One region of the Paenibacillus physcomitrellae genome, then DNA from elsewhere that is predicted to be linked to it. Evidence: riboswitches for the same ligand, from Rfam matches in the RefSeq annotation. Region 1 holds a riboswitch; the other holds the start of a gene.
What was found. A riboswitch is a leader RNA that binds a small molecule or an ion and turns the genes downstream of it on or off. The one in region 1 is predicted to bind thiamine pyrophosphate.

Region 1 (3,753 bases):
TCACCGTTTCAGGCCTGCAGGGCCATGAAGATCACGAAATGGTGGTATCTTCGCTTCAGAAGCTGCTTAACGCTTAGTTTGGCTTTGGTCTTATAGGTCTGCTGTAAGGGAGCGCATGAAACGCTTCGGCGAGAATTTGAGCAATAGTATAAAAATCCCAATACGGCGCATACTAATTTCGCCTTGCCTGTTCATGAGTGATTCATTACTCCTGCGGGCAAGGCGTTGTTTTATATCAGCCGATAAGGACATACATTAAGGGGGGATTTTATGCTGACCGCGGCCATTATTCTGATTCTCATCGTTCTGATCGCGGCTGCTGTTTATGGATTTATTCGGATTTATCCGCCGTTTGGGGTGCCGGTCGACCGCAGCAGAATAAGCCGTTTTGAGCAGTCAGAGCACTATCGGCAGGGGAAATTCCAGAATCGAATTCCAACCCAATCCATAGACTCTTCTATTCGGAGCTTTTATTCACTGTTCGCAGACCATTTGAAAAATAATCCGAAACGCCGTCCGCCACACGAACTGCCGGTTCTGAATCCGAACCTGGGCAGCCTGACGGCAGCCGAAACCGATTCGGTCACCTGGCTGGGCCATTCAAGCGTTCTGTTAAAGCTGGGCGGAAAAAATCTGCTGCTGGATCCCATGCTGGGGATGCATTCTTCCCCGCTGCCGGGATTTGGCGCGAAACGGTTTAAAAGCAGCTCTCAAATCGAGGTGAAGGACCTGCCTCGGCTTGACGCTGTGTTCCTCTCCCACGATCATTTCGACCATCTCGATTACAGCACGATCCAGCAGTTATCCGGCAAGGTTGGGCGCTACTTTGTTCCGCTTGGGGTAGGGAGCCGACTAGTCCGCTTCGGCGTTGAACGGGGGCTTATTCAGGAATTTGACTGGTGGGGAGAAGTGGAATGGCAAGGAATCCGGGCGGTCTGCACACCGGCCCGGCATTTCTCGGGAAGAGCGTTGTTTGATAAGGACGCGACCCTTTGGTGCTCCTGGGTGCTGCTGGATCCAAAGACTCGTGTTTATTTCAGCGGCGACAGCGGTTATGACGAGCATTTCAAGAGAATCGGCGATCTGTACGGTCCGTTTGATCTAACACTCATCGAGTGCGGGCAATACGATCCCCGCTGGGAGCAGATTCATATGATGCCGGAGCAGACTGTGCAGGCGCATAAGGATCTTAGAGGGAGAAGACTGCTGCCGATCCATTGGGCGGGCTTCGCTTTGGCCATGCACGGTTGGATGGAACCGGTTGAAAGGGTGTCTGAAGATTCGGAACGCCGAGGGGTTGAGCTGCTCGTTCCGAGAATCGGGGAAACCGTCTCTCTGAAGGAGGAAGCTCTGCTTCCCCGGGATAAATGGTGGAGAACCGTTTAAAATTACTCCTTGCCAATTTTAGGAGATTCAGATATATTAAATTTGAACTTCATAATGGAACACGGGTGCTGGATAAAGTCCGGCTGAGATAGGAGCCTTATGCTCCTGACCGTTAATCTGATCCAGGTAATGCTGGCGTAGAGATATCATCCGAATTGTTATGACCATTCGTGTTATTCTCGAATGGTCTTTTTTATTTCGGCCGCGAGGAATCAGCACAGCTGTTCTTAGCGAATTCTCCGTCCAGCTTTACCGCTTGGGAAGAAGGAGGAGACAGACGAATGGGAATCCAAACGATGGATGACCTTCACCGATTGGTGGAGATGCGACAAGACGAGCTGTTTCAGATTCTGGAACGGCTTATTTCATTTCCAACAGTAAGCCCGCCGGCCCGCAATACGATGGACGCGCAGCAATATGTGGCTGACCTGCTGGAATCGATCGGATTCGATGCGGAGCTCTGGGAGGTGTATCCCGGCGATCCGAATGTAACAGCCGTCAAGAAGGGAAGCGCATCTGACCGCTATAACAGCCTGCTGTTAAACGGGCATATCGACGTTGCAGAAGTCGGTGACACCAGCGAGTGGGAACGGAATCCGTTTGAAATGGTTATCGAGAACGGCCGGGCCTTCGGGCGCGGGGCGACCGACATGAAGGGAGGACTCGCCGCTCTGCTGTTCGTCTTCAAGCTGCTGCACGAAGAAGGGATTCAGCTTAAGGGCGATCTTCATTTTCAGTCGGTGATCGGCGAGGAAGCCGGGGAAGCTGGAACAAGAGCGTGCATGGAGCGGGGATGCAGCGCGGATTTCGCGGTTGTAGCTGACGGCAGCGGCAGCAAGATTCAGGGCCAGGGCGGCGTTATTACCGGTTGGGTTACGGTTCAGAGCCCGGTGACTCAGCATGATGGGCTTCGTTCGCGGATGATCCATGCAGGCGGGGGTGTTAAGGGAGCCAGCGCGATTGAAAAGATGATGAAACTCATCCAAGGGCTGCAGGAGCTTGAACGCCACTGGGCCGTAACGAAAAGTTATCCCGGTTTTGCACCGGGGATCAATACGATCAATCCGGCTGTGATCGAAGGCGGCCGGCATGCGGCTTTTATTGCAGACCGCTGTGCGCTCTGGATTACCGTTCACTTCTATCCGGATGAGGATTACGACTCGGTAACGGCAGAGATCGAGGATCACTTGCTGCGGGTAGCGGCAGCCGATCCTTGGCTTAAGGATCATCCGCCAGCATTCAAATGGGGCGGCCGGTCGATGATCGAAGATCGCGGCGAAATCTTTCCTGCGCTCGAATTAGATCCGCATAATCCTGGTTTCATAACGCTGGCAGATTGGCACCGGCGCACTTATGGAAGTCCGCCTGAGGTCGGCATGAACCCCAGCGTGACGGATGCGGGATGGATCGGCCGGGCCGGAATTCCAACCGTCGTATATGGACCCGGCGAGCTGGAGCAGGCCCATGCCGTCAATGAAAGCATCTCCGTACAACAGCTGGTTGACTATGCCAAAGTCATGATCGGCTTCATAACCGAATACTGCGAGACACCTAAAGGGAAGGGGAATGGGAAATGACGAAGATCGACCAACCGAATCAAGCGCCTGCAGCCTGGACACCGGCTGATAATAAGGGGAATCCGGGGCAGGGCAAATTCACAGCCCGGCTTCACCAGTCTGTTCAGGCCGTCTGGGCCGGCTGCCATGAGCATCCTTTTCTGACGGAGCTGAGAAGCGGCAGCTTGTCTTTGGACCGGTTTGCTTTCTACATGAAGCAGGATTATGTATTTCTCAAGGACTATGTCAAAATGTTTGCCCTCGGCAGTCTTAAAGCCTGGGATCTGGAGACGATGGGGAAATTTGCGGATCTTCTGCAGCAAACGCTGAACGTTGAAATGGAGCTGCACCGCCAATATGCCGAGAAGTTCGGCATTACCCGCGATGAACTTGAATCGACTGAACCGGCTCCGGTCACGCTGGCGTATACCAAATACATGCTGGATGCAGGCGCCCAAGGCACACTCGGCGATGTGGTCGCTTCTTTGCTGCCATGCATGTGGAGCTACAGCGAAATCGGCAGCGAGGCTGTCCGGCTCCATCCGGAATGCCTGAAGCACGAGCTCTACCGGGAATGGTTTATGATGTACAACTCGGACGAGTTCCGCAGTTTGGCGGATTGGTGCGTTCAGCTGATGGATCAGCTGGCCGAGGGACTGCCCGAGCGTGAGCTGGCCAGGCTCGAAGAACGTTTTGTTACGACCTCCCGGTTTGAATATATGTTCTGGGATATGGCTTACCGCAAGGCCGCGTGGGACATATGAGCAGGCAGGCGGCGCCTGAACGTGGGAATCCATCTCCAGAGCCAGGC
Region 2 (3,753 bases), 1.6 Mb from region 1:
CCCACAAGCCGGAAGCGCCAGTTGCCGCCTCATGGCCGATATCGGACGGACTGGGAAGGATCCATTTTTCCACATGAAAGACGTCGACCGCAACCTCCCACGCCAGTAAAAACAAGAGGACCGCCACAAGGGGCGGCCACACGCTTTTCCAAACGGCCCGGACCGAGGTCATGGACGGTATTTCTCCGTTAATTTATCCATGCTGACGCCGTCCGGCCCGTACAGAATTTTGATCTGGGAAATGATGCTGTCGCTGCCGAATTCATAAACCGCTTCGTTCATTTGGCGCACGATGTCCAATAGCTCGGTCAATTCGCCTTCCATCGTTGTATCCAGCGCGTTGACCTGATGTTTGACGCCGGACTTCTGAATGACTTCAATGGCGCGGTCCACATAAGGAATGACGCTTTCGCCGTTTGGAGTCTTCGGAATGATTTGAATGCTTACAAGTGCGTTGGTCATGAGGGATTCCTCGCTTTCAGATGGGAATGGGAAAAATGGACAAATAAAGGGTTGAGGCCTTTGGAAACTCCGGGGAGCTGCCTGAGAAAATTTATAATGAGTTACGTCCTTCCGCTGGGCTGCGATCCGAATGTTCCTACGACCGCTGTTGTTCCCGGATTTCTTCAAAGTTTTATTAATACGATAAAATCCGGGAACAGCCTATGCTTACGATGCAGCTTTCCTTCGGAAAGCTTTCAGGCGGGCGCTTACGCTTCTTCGGAATCACTCGGCTCTCCGCCAGTTACGTTTGGCTGGACTCATTATTTTGTCATGGGCATCTCCTAAGTTCCCGCCGTGCTGTTATAGGCTTCATTTGTCCCATTTTATGAGATTGGTAAAAAGGGAACAGGGATCGTTTGAATTCGATCCTGTTTTAATCTTTAACACGTGCTGCTTACGAACTGCTTAAATTCTACTTTTAAGTTCGTTTTCCCTTTGTTCTTTTATTCCTTTGTTCCTTACTCTTGCTACTTACTCTCTTCTTACCTTCTTCTTCCGACGCTTTTCAAAGCTCTGTTAATCCGATTAAACCTTAACCTAGTTAAACTCCTGTTCCTGAACGGTCCTTGTCACTGGCATCGGTTAGTCGACTACTAGGCCCAGACTTATTAACTCCTCTAAGCTCCTCATCCTCAATTAAGATTCAGGCAGGAAGTCGTTCGTGAACGCTTTAGAAGCGTCCAGAGGTTTGTCGAGCAGCTTGCGCTCGTACATCCAGTTGGCGTAGCCGGTCCAGACGGATTCCTTCTGCTCGCCCCATCTTGAGGCGTCGTCCTGGTAGCGAGGGCTCAGCCATTCCTGGCTGGCTTTGACCAGCTTCGGATCGAGGTCCGGAGCTGCCTTGATCAGGATGTCGGCCGCTTCGTCCGGATGGGCGATGGCGTATTCATAGCCTTTGGAAGTGGCTTTCATAAAAGCTTTGACCAGATCCGGGTTTTGCTGAATCTCTTTTTCATTGGTGGCGATGACCGGTGTGTAATAATCCAGATCCTTCGAATAGTCCTTCACATACAGCATATCCAGTTTCTCGCCGCGCAGCTCGGCTTCGATGCCGGTCCAAGCGTAGTAGATCCAGGCAAAATCGACATCACGCTTCACAGCCGTGAAATAATCCGCGTCGCCGATGTTGATGATTTTCACTTTGTTTACGTCGGCATTTTGCAGGTCCATGATGGATTTCATTACCGCTTCTTCGACCGGGGAACCCCAGCCGCCGTAACGTTTACCTTCAAAATCCTTCGGCGCTTTGATGTTCCGGTCCGCCGGGGCAGCAAAACCGGAGGTGTTGTGCTGGATCACCGCCGCAATCGACACCAGCGGCACACCCTGCGTCTGTGCCTGCGTGATGCTTTCCTGATAGCTGATGCCAAACGGCACAGCATCGGAAGCGATCATCGCATCGGCTCCGCCTTCATCCGGCTGCACGATTTGCACGTTCAGGCCTTCTTCTTTGTAATAGCCAAGCTCCTGGGCCACATACAAGCCGGTATGGTTGGTGTTCGGCGTCCAGTCGAGCACTACTTTAATGTCCTTCAAATCCTTGGCGTCCGTAGACGGCGCCGAGCTTTCCCCATTGCTCCCGGAGGCATTACCCGCAGCGCTGCTTGCCGGCTCCTGGCTGCCCGAGGCCTTATTGGCTCCGTTTGTTCCGCTTGCTCCATTTGAACCGCAGCCCGCGGCTGCCAGCAGCAGCATTCCGGACAGCAGCAAAGCTCCTAACTTGTTTGCTTTCACTTCTTGTTCGCTCCCTCTTGATATGGGTTCCCGCTCCTGAAACTTAGGATTTAACGCCAAAAAAGGCGCCCGGTCGGGGCGCCTGCATCCTGTCAAATGATTGAAAGTCCTACAAATTGACAACAGCTCTTCCTACGCTGGCATTATCCAGATCAGGTATAAGGGTCAGCGTCTTTCCTGGGACGCACTCTCAGCCGGCCTTCTTCCAGCTCCCCATGTCTATGAAATTGCGGGTCATACAACCCATATTATAGTCATATCGGCGAAATGTTGTCCATAGCCAATAGGAAAAACTCCCGTACCCGCCCCGCAAACAGGGAGATACGAGAGCCTTGAAGCCAAGCGATTAGATCATGCCGATCAGATCATACCGATCAGATCATACGGTTAGACCACGTTGGATTAACTGTTCACAACGTCGTAGCCTTGATCTTCGATGGCTTCCTTGATTTTTGCCAGATCCAGTTTGCTGTCATCATAAGTAACGTCGACTTTTTTGGCCGCCAGATCCACTTTGCCTGTCGCTCCAGCCTCTTGAACCGCGCCTTCTACCGCCTTCACGCAGTGGTTGCAGGACATGCCTTCTACTTGCAGGGTAACTGTTTTCATTGTCAAAAATCCTCCCTTAAATGTTGTTATTTCATCAATTTATTAATCGTAACAATCAGCTCATCCAAAACCTCGGTTTCGCCTTCCTGAATGCGTTCAACGATGCAGCTCTTCATATGGCCTTCCAGCAGCAGCTTGCCGACGCCGTTCAGCGCGGATTGAATCGCCGCAATCTGGTTCAGCACATCGTCGCAGTACGTATCCTTCTCGATCATGCCTTTCACGCCGCGAATCTGGCCCTCGATCCGGTTCAGACGGGCAACAATCCTGCCTTTCATCTCCTCCGAATGGTGACTGCGCCGCTCGGCCGGCTTCTTGTCCGCTCCGTTATGGCAGCTTTGCTGTTCTTCATGCGGATGACCTCCGCTACTTTGCGCCACAGACTTCACTTCCTTATAAAAAAATGAACGCTCCACTTCAATATGTTCTTGTATACTCATTGCTAACACCCCTATTATACCCCCACCCCCTATATAAAACAAGTTTGAAAATAGCTGGTTTAAACCCGCTAGCTGTTAGGGCATACAGAAATAAGGTTAGTTTTTTAACATTTGCATCCCCGCAGCCTCACGTATCTGCCCATCTTTCACAGGATCGACACAGGTCTTTCAAATTTTAAATTGTTCATAGCCCGATATGGTCATGATTTGTCTGGAGCTCCGTGTTAAATTGAACAAACACGAGTTCCGAGAGAGTAGGTAATCTTATGCCAAAAAAATATATATCCGGCGCGTTTGCCGCCTTTCTTCTATTTTTCCTGTTCCAGCTGCTCGTCCCGGCGGCAAGCTTTGCCCATGCTTATATCATCAAATCCGAACCCGCTTCCGGACAGGCCTTGCAGACAGCGCCAACCGGGGTACACTTGCTGTTTAACGAAGCCATCGACCCTTCCTTCTTTGCGCTCAG

Region 2: linked by a shared signal. The riboswitch ahead of CBE73_RS16085 (ABC transporter substrate-binding protein) and the one ahead of CBE73_RS01770 (acetylornithine deacetylase) in region 1 are both predicted to bind thiamine pyrophosphate.

The regions. Positions count from the first base shown of each region.
Region 1 covers NZ_CP022584.1:385,319-389,071, forward strand. The annotation lists gene CBE73_RS01760 (heme-degrading domain-containing protein) at 1-77, shown strand, start outside; gene CBE73_RS01765 (MBL fold metallo-hydrolase) at 271-1,386, shown strand; TPP riboswitch at 1,438-1,547, shown strand; gene CBE73_RS01770 (acetylornithine deacetylase) at 1,668-2,963, shown strand; gene tenA (thiaminase II) at 2,960-3,706, shown strand; gene CBE73_RS01780 (ABC transporter ATP-binding protein) at 3,703-3,753, shown strand, end outside.
Region 2 covers NZ_CP022584.1:3,583,276-3,587,028, reverse strand. The annotation lists gene CBE73_RS16100 (ABC transporter permease) at 1-172, opposite strand, end outside; gene CBE73_RS16095 (MTH1187 family thiamine-binding protein) at 169-462, opposite strand; gene CBE73_RS16085 (ABC transporter substrate-binding protein) at 1,141-2,238, opposite strand; TPP riboswitch at 2,351-2,464, opposite strand; gene CBE73_RS16080 (copper ion binding protein) at 2,641-2,847, opposite strand; gene CBE73_RS16075 (metal-sensitive transcriptional regulator) at 2,874-3,287, opposite strand; gene CBE73_RS16070 (copper resistance protein CopC) at 3,554-3,753, shown strand, end outside.